4 regions of the Sedimentibacter sp. B4 genome follow, and region 1 is predicted to be linked to each of the others. Evidence: riboswitches for the same ligand, from Rfam matches in the RefSeq annotation. Region 1 holds a riboswitch; each other region holds the start of a gene.
What was found. A riboswitch is a leader RNA that binds a small molecule or an ion and turns the genes downstream of it on or off. The one in region 1 is predicted to bind cyclic di-GMP.
Positions count from the first base shown of each region.

Region 2: another riboswitch for cyclic di-GMP. It lies ahead of BN358_RS14815 (helix-turn-helix domain-containing protein); the one in region 1 lies ahead of BN358_RS19810 (hypothetical protein).
Region 3: another riboswitch for cyclic di-GMP. It lies ahead of BN358_RS08070 (sensor histidine kinase); the one in region 1 lies ahead of BN358_RS19810 (hypothetical protein).
Region 4: another riboswitch for cyclic di-GMP. It lies ahead of BN358_RS00465 (LPXTG cell wall anchor domain-containing protein); the one in region 1 lies ahead of BN358_RS19810 (hypothetical protein).

Region 1 covers NZ_CANG01000959.1:1,876-6,647, reverse strand. The annotation lists gene BN358_RS19825 (DEAD/DEAH box helicase) at 1-372, opposite strand, end outside; gene BN358_RS19820 (SWIM zinc finger domain-containing protein) at 383-1,177, opposite strand; gene BN358_RS19815 (Ldh family oxidoreductase) at 1,444-2,550, shown strand; cyclic di-GMP riboswitch class I at 2,686-2,768, shown strand; gene BN358_RS19810 (hypothetical protein) at 2,860-4,182, shown strand; gene BN358_RS19805 (hypothetical protein) at 4,397-4,720, opposite strand.
Region 2 covers NZ_CANG01000906.1:98,525-103,296, forward strand. The annotation lists gene BN358_RS14805 (universal stress protein) at 1-132, opposite strand, end outside; gene BN358_RS27120 (hypothetical protein) at 230-385, opposite strand; gene BN358_RS14810 (phosphodiester glycosidase family protein) at 709-2,178, opposite strand; gene BN358_RS14815 (helix-turn-helix domain-containing protein) at 2,189-2,386, opposite strand; cyclic di-GMP riboswitch class I at 2,431-2,506, opposite strand; gene BN358_RS14820 (CAP domain-containing protein) at 2,731-3,312, shown strand; gene BN358_RS14825 (GPR1/FUN34/YaaH family transporter) at 3,367-3,927, opposite strand; gene sfsA (DNA/RNA nuclease SfsA) at 4,098-4,772, opposite strand, start outside.
Region 3 covers NZ_CANG01000038.1:200,695-205,466, reverse strand. The annotation lists gene BN358_RS08090 (HD domain-containing phosphohydrolase) at 1-953, shown strand, start outside; gene BN358_RS08085 (NADPH-dependent FMN reductase) at 977-1,534, opposite strand; gene BN358_RS08080 (DegV family protein) at 1,709-2,581, shown strand; tRNA gene BN358_RS08075 (tRNA-Ser) at 2,744-2,833, shown strand; cyclic di-GMP riboswitch class II at 3,058-3,141, shown strand; gene BN358_RS08070 (sensor histidine kinase) at 3,206-4,772, shown strand, end outside.
Region 4 covers NZ_CANG01000004.1:21,498-26,269, forward strand. The annotation lists gene BN358_RS00465 (LPXTG cell wall anchor domain-containing protein) at 1-2,342, opposite strand, end outside; cyclic di-GMP riboswitch class I at 2,474-2,561, opposite strand; partial or broken gene BN358_RS00470 (S-layer homology domain-containing protein) at 2,754-4,772, opposite strand, start outside.

The DNA of each region.
Region 1 (4,772 bases):
TGTTGATTCTATATCTGTTTTCACATTTGCATGTTTTGAAATCTGAGGCAGCACCGCCGAACAAAATTTTCCCATGCGGTCCTTGTCAAGAACTATTGTTTTTAAAGGCTGCATCATTATTTTGTTTACTGCCGGGAGAACTTCAGCCGCAAACTCTCTTGAGCATCTGTAGATTTTGTCTTCAACTATTACATATGTGAAGTCCTTGGAATTTGTTATAAAAGATATGTACAGGTTTGTTGTAAGATTGTACTGACCAGTCAAGGGATCTTCGGATATGTAAAAAACAGCCTCGGGGTCTTTGTTTACAAATGTTATTTCCTTGAACTCGTACTTGTAGCCGTGACATTCAACAGTGTTATTTTCGAACAAGTCAAAAAAACTAGTCAAATGAATAAGGAAATATTTTAAAGGCACGACCGCTTGTAGTATAGGCACTGTATGCACTTACAGTCTTGGCTACAACCTGTGTGTATGTATCTGCTTCATCCCTCAGGAACAGTGCCAGGGGAATAGACTCTTTTTCAAAACCGCTCAGTTCATGGTTGAACTCCAGGTTTTTCCCGTAAGAAACAAGTGTTGAATGTTTTATACAGCTTGCCAGTTCATAGGCATCTTTCACAACGTACTGTCTCTTATCTCCAATTGTGAATTCTATTCCTATTTCATCTTTGCCTGTTATGTTGATTATTGGCGTAAGACTTACCGTTCCTTCTTTTTGTTCAATTTTCACGCTTTCTTTTATTTTGTTCTCGTAAACTTTTATCAAATCTTCAAGAGGGTAGTTTCGAACCGGTGACTGATTTTGATTTTCCTTGAATACAACATTTCTTGAAGAAACTGTCTTCAAATCGTAGCTGTAGTAAATTTTCATCATGGCTGCTGCAATGTGTTTGCACGCACCGTGATTTTCCTTGAATGCAACACAATTACAGGCAAAATCAGCAATGTCTCCTTCGTTATCAATTGAAACAGAAGTTTCATAGGAAGAAGTTCCGGTGCCTCTTACCCTTGTGGAATACTTCAGGTAAAATCCCACTGTTTCCTGGTTGTATACTCTTTCGGAACTGAATTTTCCAACGTGGTTTTCCCTGTAGTAGGCTGCTCCTTTTTTGAATGATGATTCATTTGCAGAGCAGTTTTTTATATCATCTAGGTTGAAATTGATTTTTTCCATTTAATCTCCGGTTTTTTATTATTATTCTGCATTTTGTCCGTTTATTTATTATATCACACAGATTAAATAAGACAACGCAGAAAAAATATTTGTTCTTTCTTAACCATAAAAACTTTTTTGCGGGTCATATTTTTGGGTATATATAAGTATATCTTAATTAAACCGGATGCCCGGAATTAAACTATGCAAATATCAGAATTTTTCTGCGCGGTTTTTTGATGTAAATATGACATAAGACATTTTAAATAATAATTAGAGGAGGCAGTATGGGGAACATAACATATGTTTCATGGGAACTCATAGGAAACTTTATGGAAAGAGCTTTTGAAGCTGTAGGTGTGCCTGCAGATGAAGCAAAAATATGCGCCGATGTGCTGATGGAAAGCGACAGGAGAGGAATTGAAAGTCATGGCTGCAACCGCTTCAAGACAATATATATAGACAGAATAAAAGAAGGAATTCAAAGCCCTGTAACCTTATTTGAAGTTATAAAGGAAACTGCAACTACATCTGTTGTTGACGGTCATGATGGAATGGGAATGATAGTTGGATATAAATCAATGAACATGGCAATTGAAAAAGCAAAAAAGTACGGAATGGGAATGGTTGCTGCAAGAAATTCAACCCATTATGGCATAGCAGGGTATTATGCCATGATGGCAGCAAAACAAAACATGATAGGAATAACTGGAACCAATGCGCGGCCATCTATTGCTCCCACATTCGGAGTTGAAAACATGCTTGGAACAAATCCCATAACATTTGCCATGCCCACCGATGAGGATTTCCCTTTTGTTCTTGACTGTGCCACAAGCATTACACAAAGAGGAAAAATAGAATATTATGCCAGGAACGGTATGGAAACGCCAAAAGGTGCCGTAATAGACCAGGACGGTCTTCCCATGACAAACAGCATGCAGATTTTATCGGACCTCACAAGCGGGAAAGCAGCACTTGCTCCACTTGGCGGTATAGGAGAAGACACTGGAGGGCACAAGGGATACGGATATGCCACGGTTGTAGAAATACTTTCAGCTGCCCTGCAGGCAGGAAGTTTTTTAAGGATGTTGAATGGCACAAATGAAGACGGTGGGAAAATTCCATATCATCTTGGTCATTTTTTCATAGCCATAGACACGGAAGCATTCCTGGGAGCAGAGGAGTTTAAACATACGGCAGGTGAAATATTAAGAGAACTTCGCGGTTCAAAAAAAGCCAAAAACCAAGACAGAATATACACTGCAGGTGAAAAGGAATATTTAAGCTGGCTTGAAAGAAAAGGCAAGGGAGTGCCCCTGGGAATATCTGTGCAGAAAGACCTGGTTAAAGTAAGAGATGAACTCAATATCAATATAACATTTCCCTTTGAATGATAAAAAGTGTATGTGTTTCTTGTGAAGGATTTAGTTCTTGCAAAGCATACAGCTATTTTAAAAAATATCAAAAATTTTCCCAAAAAATCAATAATAATTGTTGCATTTTTGACAGTAATGAAGTATTATATTTCCATACGATAATAGCAAACTTGTCGAAAGGCAAGGACGCAAAGCCATGGGTCTAAAGTGAGTACTATGATTGCCAGGTTGCCGAAGAGAGATGGATAGACATATTCAGCTGTATGCTTGGGCATACAGCTTTTGTTTTTCTTAAAGGAAATCGTTTTTGATAAGGAGGAATGATTTATGTCAACAGTTGACACTTTAACCGGAAACGGTATGGATGACTTGAAGGAACTGCAGCAGAGATTGAACTATGAATCAATCAAACATCAATTCAGACCTAAACTGATCGGGGGCTTAAACGAAGATGATGTTTCTCAATATATTGAATACATTGAGGACAAGTTTCACAAGCTTGAGCAGGAAAACAAAAAATATATGGATTTGAATTATAATCTGAAAAAACAACTTGAAGTTCAAATTGAAGAAAATATGAGCCTACAGGAAAATATGGATGATTCAAAGCAAAGGATTAATATTTTCATAGCAGAAAATAAAAATAAAGATGCTTTGATCAAGACAATGAATGATAACTTCAGTTTGGAAAAAGAAGCATTACAAAACGAAATTCTTAAAATAAAAGAAGGACGTGAAGAGCTGGAAAACATGCTTTCAGAAGCAAGAATCACAATTTCGGAATCAGAGGAATACAAAGCTAGACTTGAAGAAAACAACAGTCAGTTGAAATCAAGAATGAACATTATTGAAAAAGAAAACGAAAAAATTGAAATCCTTATGGAAGACATAAGCATTTTGACAGATGAAAAAGCAAGTCTTGAAAAAATGCTGTCGGAAATGAGCATTAAAACAAATCAAGTTAATGAATATGAAGTAAGGCAGAAGGAACTTGAAAGTAAGCTTAATGACTTAGAACCTGAACTTATACAATCAAGAGAATATGCAGCAGAACTTGAAGAAAACAGCAATGTAATGGCTGCAAAGCTGACTGAACTGGAAAATAAAACAAAATCAATGGAAGATTCCAATGCACAAATAGATAAATTATGCCAGGAGCTTAAAAATCAGCTTGAAGCAGAAAAATCCAAAAACGAAAAACAGATGATGTATCTTGAAATGTCCAAACAGAAAATCACAAGTTTGGAAGCAACTGTAAAAGAAAGTATGACTGAGCTTGAAGAACAAAGAAAGATATCCGAGAGGGCAGAACAGGAGCTGCAGCTTGAAAAGGCAAAGGCTTCAAGCAGTAAAATAAACGGATTCAAAGAAGAACTTGAAAGTATCTATAAAAAGATAGAAGTTCTTGAAAATGAAGCAGCACAGCACGTGAAAAACATCAACGAACTGCAACAGCAGCTTTCTTTAGAGCAAATCCGTGCAAACAAGGCTGAAAACAATCTTACGGCCTATTCTAAATTGGTTTCTGATTTCAAGGACAAATTTGAAAAGGAACAAAACATGCTGGAAGCACAGTACAGGAACTTTCTGAACAACCGCAGTCAGCTTCATTCAGAAATAAGCGACTTGGTTGAAATCAATATAATTTAATAGTAAGTCGGATTGAATACAAGGGGAATCCCATATAACTGAAATTGTTTGACAATCGGGATAGAGTTAAATATCCGATAACTGTTATGAAATTGCCGCCAAATATGGCGGTTTTTTTATAATTAGGCATTTGGCGTTGAATCCGGATATCAATACGAGGGGAGAGTCTTGTGCTCTCCCGCAGATGCAAATAAATGATATCGAAATTTATGTATCAATAATCCTTGCTTTCCCATTCTGCAATGTATTTAGAGAGTTCATCTTCCATAATTGGCACGCGGTTGCCCTGAGCTCCGCAGTTGAGGCATTTGTCATTTTTAAAACCCTGTTTTGTGCATTTATCCACCACAGTCTGATCGCATCCGTAGTTGCCGCATTCAGTGCATCTGAATACAGGATTTTTGCACGGGTGTCCTGATTTAATTCCGTCGCAACTTGCCACATGAACTTTTTCTTCTTCAGTCATTTCAATATGACGTTTCTGGTTTAATTTGCCGCCTCTAAACCAAAACTTATTGTTAGGGGATACTTCTGGCATAAAAATCACTCCTCACGTATTTATTTAAATAAGATATACCCATAAAACTTTT
Region 2 (4,772 bases), on a different contig from region 1:
GTTTTGCAAACTTTCAATGTGAACAACAGATAGCAGTTTTATTGTCCCATTGAATTTTTTTGCTACTTCAATAGATTTTTTAACTGCGTTTATGGATGCTGTAGAACCATCAACTGGAACTAGTATTTTCATTAGCAACACTCCTTCATTTCTTATGTTGACTAATATATACCCGGGATTAAATTTTTGAAACTTAAATGTACACCTTATTTTCCTGTAATTATACCAATCAGTCTTTATATTGATCAAACATCATGTCTGTTTCGCCTTTCATGGCATTTGTATTTACACTGTCACATGTCTGACACACCCAGTCTTCTCCATCATAAATAAAATAAGTGAACTTTCCGCATACTGTGCAATAAGCTTCCATATTGCTGTCCATTTCAATTCCTCCTTCCGAGATATTTAATGAATCTTATATTTGAAATAATGTACTATTTTATTTTTACCCATCATTGGAAATTTAAACCTTGAAATAATAAAATTTCTCATTCAATATTATATTATACATATAAAAAGTTGCTCCGCAACTCCGCTAGGGGGACCTATGTCCCCCTTCGGCGTAAAAATGTATACGCGTTTTTGACTCCGCACCCCCCTTAAGGTTAAGGACGTCCCGTCCTTTGCAATCCTCGTTTTTATATAATAGGAAAGAGAACTTTCCTTATTATATAAAAATTGCCTGCATAATGTGCAGGCAGTTTTCTATTCAATTGTTGTTTCTATGATTACTGCATTTTGAACAGCGTCCCACATAACTTCAAAATCCAATGTTCCAGCGATATCACGAAGTTTAAAGTAGTTGTTACCGTCAATATTGTAAGCAGTTAGAGTGACTTTTTCTCCGTTCAAATAAACTTCAGAACTTGATTTAACAGCACCCTTACTTCTTTTTTCATTAGATGAAGCAAGCTCCAGACCAACTGGACTGTATTTTTTATTTTTCACAATATTTATTGCATTTTTGCTGTTGTCCCACTCAACATTGAAGCTTTTTTTGCTTCCATCGAGAATCTTTGCAATGTCCCTAAGCTTGAAGTAATTGCTGTTATCAATGTTGTAAGCTTCAATATTTACATCATTTCCATCAAGTAATACCTTTGATGATGTTGGCACTGCAGTGATACCTGTAATTTTTTCCTCAACAAACGCAAGTCCGTTGTTTATTTTTCTTCCGGAAGTTGAAACATTTGATGCAGGATGGTAAAGAGCAACTGAACCACCTCCATCAAGGCACATGGCGTTTACAAATCCCATTTGCTTCAAAGTTTCTGCTGCATTCTTCACTGTAGCCGATCCCATGTTGCCAATTGTTATGGTACCGTCGGATTTTGTTCCTATAAATGACCTTGCTGCACTGTTTGTGTTGATTTTCGCTTCAAAAAATCCTTCTGCAGGGCCATCGGCAGTAATGTTTCCGTTGATAATTAAGCTTGGACCTGCACCAAGTGCGCTTACAACATCATTCCAGTCTTCAGCATTTGTAAATGTTGTTTTTATGATTACCTTGTAATAAACTTCATCTCCTGTCTTAAAACGCTCATCAAGCAAATAAACAACTGATTGATTATATACTACAGCAAATCCGCCACTTGGAACTATAAAATCTGTAGTGGAAATTTCAGTAACCTTTCCGTTTTTTACTATTGCTGCTTTGGCTCCTGGTTGAAGATTGACTGTTGAACCATATTCAGGAGTAAAAATTGTTATTGCATCTGCTTCAGTGCTTGGATGATTTATTCTCCACGGTATTGACCTGAATTTACCGTTTATGTATACTTCAAAATCAAAGGAAAGCCTGTCTATGATTAATTTGCCTCCTGAAGAAATTCCTGCAACAGATCCGCCATTGCTAATGTGAATTATTTTTCCATTTTTGATTATTGTTCCCCATGGAACAGGAGTTCCATTGTAAGCTTCAAAATAAGTTCCGTTTATTGCAGCAAAAGCTCCTGAGCTTTTTGCCATGTTTGCAAGAGAATCAGAACTATTCATCTGGTTTTCTGCATTTAACACTACTGTCTTTATGTTTGAATTCATTTGTATATTAATATAATTAATGTTTATTCCATTTATGTTAGTGCTTCGGTACGAACTTGTTGCAGCAAAAGTTGGATTGTTGCATAATAGTACACCGGCTAATGTTAAACATAACACATGTTTGAAAAATTTCATATTTATCTCCTTATTCTTTATTTCTCCAATTTTTATAGTTACCTGACTTAATTCTCGCATCAGTAGGCTTTTCAGCATCTTTTGGTATTGCCCAGTCTCTTCCGAATTTTACTGCTCCGTCAATTCTTTTATTTGCACATAATAATTGAACTCTTCTTGGAGAAACACCCCACGAATCTGCTGCATCCTTTATTGTTATGAAGTCCATTTTTCACCTCAAAAAAAATAGCATTGCCATTCAATAGCAATGCAAACTGCAGCTGGCTGCCATTTTAAAGGCCCTTTAGCTTTGCGTCACAGACTTTCGCCTGTTTTGCCAATATGAATTTGTCATAATTATAGTCTTCTTGGCGAACGTTGTCAATACAATTTGTAAATAAAAGGAAAATTTTCTAAAATTATAAAGATTACAATTGTCACTATTAGTCAAATTATCAAACAACTGCTCATTATATTTATGTCTTTAATTGCAATAATAACTATGAAACTTTTAATAGTTTCATGTAGTAATTATTTGTTTTACCAGCTTAATATTAAGTGAGGAGAATATGTATGAAAAAAGTATCGGCATTTGCTTTAACTTTAGTTCTTGCATTGACACCAGTGCAGGCACTTGCATTTTCAAACTTTAACTGGAACGATTTTGACCCGAATAATTTCAACCTAGACAATTTCTACAATTTCAACACCACTGAACCTTCAGCTAATCCAACGGCAGATCCTTCAGTTGTTCCTTCAAGTTCTTCTTCTTATGAAAAAAGAGTAGCGGATCTTGTGAATGTTGAAAGGCAAAAAAACGGTTTGCCTGCACTCAGTTTCAATACAAAAATATCTGACGTGGCAAGATTAAAATCGAAGGATATGGCAGACAACAATTATTTTGCACACCAGTCTCCCACTTACGGGATGGCCGGAGATATGTTGTTAAAATATGGCGTAACTTATTCTGCATGGGGTGAAAATATAGCATCAGGGCAAGACACTCCTGAAGAAGTTGTTTCTCAGTGGATGGGTTCACCTTCACACAGAGCAAATATACTTTCACCTGAATTTATTTATATAGGTGTAGGATACTGGACAGACGCAAGCGGAAAAACGTTTTGGACTCAAATGTTTACCGGAGATGACAAATAATTGCTAACAGATATAATAAAAACTGCGCCAACAGCGCAGTTTTTATTTATTTTATTATAAAGGCATTATTTGCTTTTTAAATTCGTTGTTTACAACCTGAGCCAATGAAGTATATATTGCTGATGATCCGCAGAAAATTCCAACCCATCCTGCAGCAATTTTAATGCTGTGAATTCCTGTAAAATCTCCTATTGATAACATTAAAAACAGTATTGCAAGTGATAAGAATACAATTTGTGTGGCGCGGTTGTGCTTCAAAGTTCCAATAAACATAAATGCTGTAAATATACCCCAAAGCAGCAAGTAAAATCCCATACTTTTTTCATCGGCTGCTTTTATTCCTTCAAAAGGGTTAATCCAAATAAATATAAGCGACCACCAAAAAAATCCGTAAGCTGTAAATGCTGTAGCTCCAAAGGTGTTGTTCTTCAAAAATTCCATTATTCCTGCAATGATTTGAGCTGCTCCGCCCAATGCAAATCCCATTGCTACTATTACTACTGAAAGCGGAATAATATCTGCATTGTGAAGATTGAGAAGCACAGTTGTCAATCCAAATCCTAAAAGGCCTAATGGAGACGGGTTGGCAATTGCCATTTGATTCTCTTTGTTCATGTTTCCTCCAATAAATTTTTATTAATTATTTTAAAATCGTTAGTATGTTAACATACAGAATAGATTTATGCAAGAAATAAATATTCACTTATATAACATTTTTTGCAACTAGCTGGAGAAAACAATTATTGGTAATTCGTCCAAGGAACTTTCATATATTAATTTCAAAATTAAAGTTTTATTTCAACAAAGTTCATTGCAGTTATGCTGTCTTCTTTTACATCACAATCAAGAGCAATTATGTTGACACCTTTTTGTCTTGCTTTAATGAGAGTATCAGCAAATTCCTTGTGTGTTTTAACATTTGAGGTAAAATATTTCACATCCTTCATTTGGACAATGAAAAAAACATAAGCTTCATATCCTTCATCAATGCAGGAGGACAGCTCGTTCAAGTGCTTCAGCCCTCTTTCAGTGGGAGCATCCGGAAACATTACTATTCCGTCCTCTTCCAGTGTTACTCCCTTCACTTCAACGAATATTTTTTTATCATCAGCTTCCAGATAAAAATCAAATCTGGAATTTTTGTATTTCTGTTCTGCTTTTATTAGCTTTATATTTTCAAACACGCTGCTATTTCTTACCCATTCCCCAAACACCTTGTTCGGAACCTGACTGTCCATGTTAATGAGGCGTTCTCCCTTGTAAACAGATATAAGATCATATTTTGTTTTTCGTATTTTGCTGTCAAATTCCTGAACATATATATCAACATAAGGTGTTAAGAGTTCTTTGCATCGGCCTGTGTTTTTAACATGACAAATTTCAATCTTACCGTCTATTTCAATATTAGCTATAAACCTGTTTGGCCTGCTGATAAACTTAGCCCTTCTTATATTTTCATA
Region 3 (4,772 bases), on a different contig from region 1:
TGATGGGAATAAAGGCAGAAATAAGCAGCACAAGCCTTGAAAATATAGTTAAAAACGGTACACCGAGAGTAATTAACGACCTTAAGACCTATACAACACACAAAAACACAGAATACAACAAGATATTGCTTGAAGCAGGAATTAAATCGTCAATAACACTTCCTCTTAAAATAAATGATAAACCCATAGGAATAATATTTTTTTCAAGCACAGAAAAAAATATATACAAGGAAGAACACATTGTATTTCTTGAAACGCTTTCAAGCAGCATTGCATTAAGTCTGAACAAAAATATTTTCATAGATGAAATGCTTTACAGTACACTTCTTGCACTTACAAAAATGGCTGAAGCAAGAGATGAGGATACAGGTGATCATCTTGACAGGATGACGGCCTATGCTGTTAAGATATCTGAATTTTTAATGGAAGACAGACGTTTTGAAGATATTATCGACGTGTCATTTTTAAAGAATATTGAGCGATTCAGCCCAATGCATGATATAGGAAAAGTTGGAGTGAAGGATGGAATTTTGCTAAAGCCCGGAAGACTTACAGCTGAAGAATATGATGAAATGAAAAGACATGTTGCTTATGGTGTCGAGGTTTTAAGAAGTGCAGAAAGCAACATTGCTAAATTAAGTTACAGCATGTTTCAGATGGGTATAGAGATTGTGGAAGGACATCACGAAAAATGGAATGGAACAGGGTATCCTGGACACAAATCAGGAAGAGACATTCCATTAAGCGCAAGAATTGTTGCAGTTGCAGATGTATTTGATGCTCTCACAAGCAAGCGTCCATACAAGAAGCAATTTTCTTTTGATGAAAGTTTCAACTATATGGTAGATGAAAGAGGAAGTCATTTTGATCCGGAAATCATTGATTCTTTCATACGTCACAAGACAGAATTTTACGATTTATACATGAGTTTTGAAAGCAACAGGCAAGCTTGAACTAAGCTTGCCTGATTTATATTTTATTTTCTTAAAGTTTTTAAAGCACCGCTCCAGGCTATTACCTGGTTTAAAACATCATTGACTGAAGTTTCATGGCGTGGATCCGGTTTAAACACGCTCATGTTTTCAAAGTCTGTGAACAATGAAAGCATTACCTGGGCTCTTACATCTGCCATTTGAAGTTCAGCTGCAACCTGCCTTAAATGTTCGGCTGCTCTGGCACCTCCTGCACTTCCGTAGCTGACTATTCCGCAGGCTTTGTTGTTCCATTCAACTGACAAAAAGTCTATTGCATTTTTCAATGCCCCTGGAATGCTGTGGTTGTATTCAGCAGTAACAAACACAAAACCATCAAATTCCTTGATTTTTGCAGACCATTTTTTTGTGTGGTCCTTTGTATACTGCTGCATCATTGCAGGATATGGCTCGTCATAAAGCGGAAGATCATAATCCTTTATATCCACCAGTTCAAACTGAGCATCCTCACGTTTCTTTGCTATATCATAAACCCACTTTGCAACAGCTTCACCGTTGCGTCCAGGTTTTGTGCTTCCTAAAATTATACCTATTTTATTCATTTATTCCTCCTGAATTATATATGTTATCTTATTTAAGTTTTATACTACTTATGTTGTATAGATACCCTGAAATAACAAGAACGAAACATTAATTTTTATCTGTTGAAAATAATATTACAATATGCTAATATTATCCTGATACTTAAAATGCGAATACAGAAGGGGAATATAAACATGAGAAATTATGTAATTTTTACAGAATCAACTGCAGACCTTCCGATTGATATAATTGAAGAACTAGACATTAAGGTTATACCCATGGTTTTTGGTTTTGAAAATGAAAGTTATGTGGATTATCCTGACCACAGGGAGCTGGATATAAAGGTTTTTTATGAAAGACTGAAAAATGGAGAGCGTTCAACAACAGCTCTTGTGAATTCAAAAACATTTGAAGAGCATTTTTCACCTGAACTGGAAAAAGGAAATGACATATTGTACCTTGGTTTTTCATCAGGACTAAGCGGCACTTACCAGGCATCTCTCATTGCTTCCGAAGAACTTAAAGAAAAATATCCTGAATCAGTTATAAAATGTGTAGACACCAAAAGCGCCAACATAGGACAAGGGCTGTTGGTATATTCTGCTGCAAAATTGAAAAGAGACGGATATTCACTGGATCAGGTTCATGATTGGGTAATTGAAAATATTCCGCACACATGCCACTGGTTCACTGTTGATGATCTTAACCACTTAAAAAGAGGTGGAAGAATCAGCGCTGTAAAAGCAACCATAGGAACTGCATTGAATGTGAAGCCAATTCTTCACGTGGACGATGACGGAATGCTTATGGCTGTTGACAATGTAAGGGGAAGAAAAAAATCTCTGGGAGCACTTCTTGACAAAATGACAGAAACATGCGTGAACCCGGAAGGACAGACCATTTTCATCGGCCACTGCGACTGTCTGGAAGATGCAGAATATCTGGCTAAAATGGTCAGAGAAAATTTCAGTGTAAAAGAAATAATTATCAACGACATAGGTCCCATAATTGGTTCGCACCTGGGCCAGGGTGGAATAACTTTGTTCTTCTTCGGAACAAAGAGATAAGCATAGGAAGTAAATCGAGAGAGCTATGGCTCTCTCAGACTTTTGACAAACCATTATGCTGTCATACTAACGACAGTGAAGGATCTCATCTTGTTTACCTTAAAAAACCATTGACATATGGCAATGGTTTAGGATATAATTACTTTTGCTGAAAGGCACTGTGGAGAGATGTCCGAGTGGTTTAAGGAGCACGCCTGGAAAGCGTGTATACGGGAAACTGTATCGGGGGTTCGAATCCCCCTTTCTCCGCCAAAATGAAATTAAATAATATAATGTAAAATACCCGCAATCCTTTAGGAGGCGGGTTTTTGTTTTTAGGAAATATTGTTGTAAAAGCTTTATTCTTTAGATGTATTTCGACAAAATGTTGTAAAAGAAGCTAAAATTATACCCCAATTATTTTTTAAAATTTAATAAGTTGAACTTAAATAACATATTACGACAATTTGTAAATATCACAGTTGCTATAATAAAAAATATTATTGCGATGCTGTGATGTATGTTCTAAAACTGGGCACCTGGGACATATGGAGCAAGTGGTGCAACCGGCCAACTAATTTAGTTGGTTTTATTATGTTCAAAATAAATCAGCAAAGAATAAATATCTTTTATAAGGTGATTGTATTGAATACAAAATTATTAAAAAATAGTTTAACTTTTTTTAAGGATAAGTCAGATGAATCAAAGATATTGGTTTCTTATAGATTTATATCGTTTATTATAACATCTGTTTTTTATTTTTTAAATAATCAAGGACATGACTTTATAAGAAAAATTGTCATTATTGGGTGTATTTTTGTTTCATCGGTGATTTTATCTTACTTGTACCCAATATACGAAAAGTCGCAAAAAAGCATTAAAATTTTACTTGTTATTGAAATTGTGGGAAATACATTGCTTTTGGTGCCGACGGGTGGAATTAACAGCCCATTCATTTGGTATAGTTTAAATACAATTTTAATAAGCGTTGTATTTTTGAAAAAGGGTTTTGGCTGGGTGATTTTTTTAATATACCTTTTATGTTATGGAATAATTATGAAATATTTTACAAATAATAGCACATACGTTCCGGAATCTATAATTAAAGACTCCAATCTTTTATTAAGTTTTATTATGATAGTTGTTGCTTTTCAAGTTATAGTAATTTCCATTAATAAGACTAAAGAAACAAGCAAAAATCTTGAAGAAACTAATATTCAGCTAAAAATAGCAAATGTCAGGATACTTGAATCCCTAGATCATATTAAGGAATTATATCAATCAGTAAGTATTTTAGCTAATCAAGGAAATAGAGAAGGAATAATAAAACTTTCATTTGATCACATTAAAAGAATTACTAAAACAAATGTTGTTTTTTACTATGACATAACAGCTGAATATAGCAAAATACTTTCATCTGATGAGAATTACCATAATTTACGCTCAATTGAAGAACATATATTAAAAGACATGGACAATATTGAATTTAATGTTCCATATGAGTTATGTCTGTGTGATGCTAATTTTTTAATTATGCATGTTGGAAACAACTATTCAACATATGGTTTGCTAGGGATGGAAATTACAACAAATCAAGAAAGTATAATTTATGAAAACAGTGCTTATCAGCTGCAATTTTTATCTGAACTTCTGTCTAATGCATTTGAACGATTAACTTTAGAAGAAGTTAATGAAAGATTGCTTATTTCAGAAGAACAAAATAGAATAGCCAATGAGATACATGACAGCGTGTTACAAAGACTCTTCAGTTTATCCTGTGGAATGTTTTCAACAATAAAAAATTTAAATTCTTGTAAAATAAAAGATATTGAAGAAGATTTAAATGTTTACAGAAATACTATTGATTTAACAATGAAAGAACTTAGAGATAAAATATATGGTCTTAGCTGGAAGAAGACGGGAAGCAGCAGTTTTAGTGCAGACATAAAAAGATATGTTGATGACATAAAAAAATTTAATAATGTCACTATTCCATTCAGCATTTATGGAAGTTTGGAAATTCTTACAACAGAACAAAAGAAAGCACTATATAGAATGATATGTGAAGGATTAGGAAATGCAGTTCGACATGGAAAAGCAAGAAATATTGAAATTATATTGGATATTTCTGCTGAAAGAACACTTCTCAGCATAATTGATGACGGAGTAGGTTTCGATACAAAAGAGATGATACCGAGTTCAACAAGTGGAT
Region 4 (4,772 bases), on a different contig from region 1:
ATAAATAACCCAATAGCAGCTAAAATCCACGTGTTAAATACCGTTCCGGTATCAGGAAGTGTTCCTTTAGGAACAGCACTTTCCTCTATTGTTTCATCTTCAACAGGAACATCTGGGCTAGACGGCTCATCCGGCGCCTGTAATATTTCTCCTCTCGGAACATCCGGATCTTCTATTGGAATTAACTCCTCTTCTTCATCTTCGCCGTCATCTTCATCTTCTTCCTCTTCATCTTCATCATCCTCTTCGTCGTCAGGATCATTAACTCTTGTTACTGTTACAGATACATTAGCTAAAGCTGTTACTTCATTGTCATCATCATCAACAGCTTTTGCTACAACTGTATTTGGGTACGTTCCTATATCTGTATAAATCTTTGTGCCTGTCATGGCAATAGTTGATTCACCAGGTTCGAGATTTACATCATCAGGTAATTTTATTTTGCCTATTACATTATCTTCAACGCTTGTAACAGTTACCGGTACTGTTCCGATGTTTTTAACTATATATGTGTATGTGAACTGTCCGCCAGGCACTGCCATACTTGTTGGATTAGCTGTCTTTGTCACTGATATAATCGGTTTTGTGTCTGTTACGGTTACTGTAGCACTAGCTGTGTTGGTGACTTCCTCTTCACCATTGACAGCTTTGACAGTTACAATGTTTGTATAAACTCCATCATCTGTGTAAGTGTGCTTGCCTGTCATTGCTGCTGTTGATTCTCCAGGTGCAAGTTCAACATCTGATGGCAATGTTATCAATCCAATTACATCATCACTTACACTTTTTACTGTCACAGGTATATTACCATTATTTTTAACAACATACGTATATGTGAACTCTCCACCAGGCTCTGCCATAACAATAGGATCTGCTGTCTTTGTTACTATAATACTTGCATCTGAATTTGTTACTGTTACAAAAGCAACTGCTGTGGCTGAGGCTTCATTATCGTCATCATCTTCAGCTTTAGCTGTTACTGTATTAGAATAAGTACCTGGTTCAGTGTATGTTTTAACTCCTGTCATAGCTGTTGTTGATTCACCTGGAGCAAGTTCTACGTCTGCCGGCAATATTATGGTGCCTATTACATTATCTTCTACGCTTGTTACTGTCACCGGCACAATACCATTATTTTTAACCACATAAGTATATGTGAACACTCCGCCTGATTTAGGCAGACTCGTTGGGTTTGCCACCTTTGTCACTGTGATACTTGGTAATGTATCTGTTACAGTTACATTAGCAGAATCTGTATCAGTAATTGTATTATTTTTATTATCCTTTGCTGTTGCAATTACTGTATTTGTATACACTCCATCGTCTGTGTACGTATATTTGGCTGTCATTGCTGTTGTGGATTCTCCTGGAGCAAGTTCTACATCTGCAGGAAGTTCAATGGTACCTATTATGTCATCCACAACACTTGTCAATGTTACCGGAACTGTTCCAATATTCTTAACAACATATGTGTAAGTAAACTCTCCACCCGGCTCTGCCATTGTCAACGGACTAGCTGATTTAGTTACTTCAATTTTTCCATATACAGTCTCTGCTCCATCTTTAATCTGAAGTTGATTGTCTTGCGACTTGCTTCCTTTCCATTCGGAGCTGTATGGACCAAGCTTGTTGTGATAAGGTGACCCATGAATTTCGCTTGCACCCATGCCAAGGCCCCAGCCTTCTGGCCCTTCAACACCCATAGCTATATGAGAAGCATATATAATCATTACTTCATCAGCATCGCCTTCCCAACTGACTTTAAAGCCAAGAGTGCTGTCTTTATTTGAATTTCCGTCCAGCTGGTTATTCATGGTTATTGAAGCATCCGTGATTGGTTTATTGGAAAAAATATAGATTCTTCGTTCTCCGTTAGTATCCTCGTATGCATCTTCCTTTTCTGTAGCATAATTGTTTGTTGGTATAGGAATATATGTTACATTATCGTTCAGTCTTTCTATGTCTTCTTCATCAATGTCATACCATATCCATCCTTCATCCCATATCTGACCGGATGTTGACTCTGCCTGATCATAACCTACTATAAAGTCATAGGCATACTTTCCGCCTTTTGTAAACTGGTATTCGAAATCAACATAGTGTATTCCACTGCCTGTGGTAATATCATTCAATATAAGACGTTGTGGGACAGATCTGCCTTCTGCATATGTAGAATTGTTTCGGTTAAGATCTCCGTTTATCCATTTTTGATTGCCAGATTCATCTGCAAACTGTTTCCAATTTGAAGTCGTTGCCTGTGCTGTCAATGGTATTCCCAGCGTTATAAGCATTACAGATAATACTATCGCTAATATTCTTTTGTGGGTATTGATTTTTCTCATAATTTATTCTCCTTTCTAAATTTGAAAATCCCAATAAAATTGTTGCTTTGTTCTTTTAAACAAAAGCTAAAGATATATTTTCTTCTAACGTTATTTCTAAAATAAAAAAGCTGCAAAATAATTTTATATTAATTTGCAGCTGAACTATCATAGTAGTTTCATACATTAGACTTCATAGCTTTGCGTCACTATTTTTCAATAGTTTTGCCAATATTAAATTGTATTTAATTTATACCACAAAAAAGCAACTATAAACATTTTAAAAAATATTTCCCTTATTAATATGTTTTGTAAATAAATATGTTAATTTATAGAATATATTCTTTATTCTACATAATTTCAACTTGACTACAATATCTGAAAATTCAACAAAAAAACAACCACCATTAGTGGTTGTTTTTATTGTTATGCTTACGGCCAAACTTTATTAGCCTTTAATCCTGTCCAAAGCTCGTCACCGTCTTCTTCATATATATAATTGTGACTGTTGGTTGCTTCCATTACAGCTTCGAAGTACCATTTATCACTTGTACTATCCGGCCAGAACATTGCATCTGGATGTATATTTTCTTCCGGAACTGCTCTTTCCAATACATTGTTAATCAATGTCATTGCTTCAGCTCTTGTTATATCTTGTTCAGGTTTAAATGTTAAATCTGGATAACCTTTAATCCATCCCTTGATTTCAGAAGATGTTATATACTTTTCAGCCCAATGACCAAATATGTCTGTGAAATTACTTGTACTGCCTAGCTCTAGTTTATCGAACTTAGCCGCAATAGTTGCAAATTCTGCTCTGCTAATAGGATCTGACGGCTTAAATGTTCCATCAGGATAGCCTTTGATTATACCAGCATTGTATAATGTTGATATTGCACGATTTGACCATCCATGATTTTCTAAATCCGTAAATGGATTCGAATCGCTTAACAAATTGTTTCTGCTTTCATCTGTCAGCAGTCTGTAGAAAATCATTGCCACTTCTTCCCTGGTTATATTGTTAAGAGGTCTAACATCTCCCTCTGGATAACCAATTATGTACGCAAAGTGATCTAATTTTTCAAGGTCTGCCAACGGTACTTCTGGATCAGGAATATCTTCATCGTCGTCATCATCATCATCGTCCCTGTTTCTGTCATAGAACAAATCAAATGTAGTTGTTATTACATACTCAATTGCTGTTCCAGTAATTGCTGAACCTGAAGTGGTATCTATAACAACTGGTATTTCAATTGTATCAACTGTTTGATTGTAGTTTACATATGTATAACCAGAATCATAATGCAGCTGTACATAATTTGTTATGTTGCTTACAGTACCTTCACCTTCGGCTTCATATCTCTTGTTATAATTGTTTGTGTTGTAACCGGTTTCATACATCCAGTTAATCTTATAGAAATCAGATTCTATAACTTCATATTCTGAATAGTAAAAATCAATTACATTTCCGCTTGTTCCTAAAGTTATTGATTTTTCAGTTTGACCAACTTTGTTGTAATTTGCTATATCCTTTGCTACTTCAGTAACAAGAGTTCCATAAATACCAGACTTTGTTACAGTTGGTGCTACTGGCAAACCAGTACCCAATTCCAAATAGTTTATTGTATATTCGACTTTATCTATTGTGTTAATAACAGTAAAGCCATCTTCAACACTACCAGTTATACCAGGGGTATAGCCTTCAATATCAGATTCTGATAATCTGTATTCTGAGTAATCAACCTTGTTCCTAATCCAATAGTATTCAGGATTATATTCATATTTTGGTAACTTGAACGAATCCTGCCATTCATTTTCATCATTTAATATCAATGTGTGATTTGTTGGTTCACCATTGGCGTCAATCAAAGTTACTGTTACTTCATCTCCTTTAGGACCTTCCCATACCTTCGTTACCGGAACATTAATAGCTTCAACATTGTAAACTCTAAAGCCATCGCTCATTCCCCAATTTTCTACTTCTGTAATGTAATTATCCAGAGTAACCTCTTCAATTGTATAATTTGAATAATCTATTACATTATTGTTTCCATCATATTTCGGTAATACAAATCTTCCTGACCATTTATTATAATCATCTGGTTCTATCGTTATTGAAGCTGCCACATCACCATTTTCATCAATCAAATGTAATTCAATGCTTTCTGGCCTTTGAACAGATTGTACTCTAAACATTGGCTGTTCATATTGTGGCTCTTCTAAACCGTCAATCCAAATCTTAGCTACTGGTATCTCCACTGTTTCTGTTGTATAGTACAATCTCAAAACTGCTGATCCACCTGCAACAATTACTGCACTATTGACATCATCTGACGTGTAAATCCATCCAATGAATGTACCCTGGTAGTCATCATCATATACAGTTGTTCCTGTTGTTCCTTGTTTTTCATCAATGCGATTTGGAATTACCGGATATGTTCCGTCTTCTTT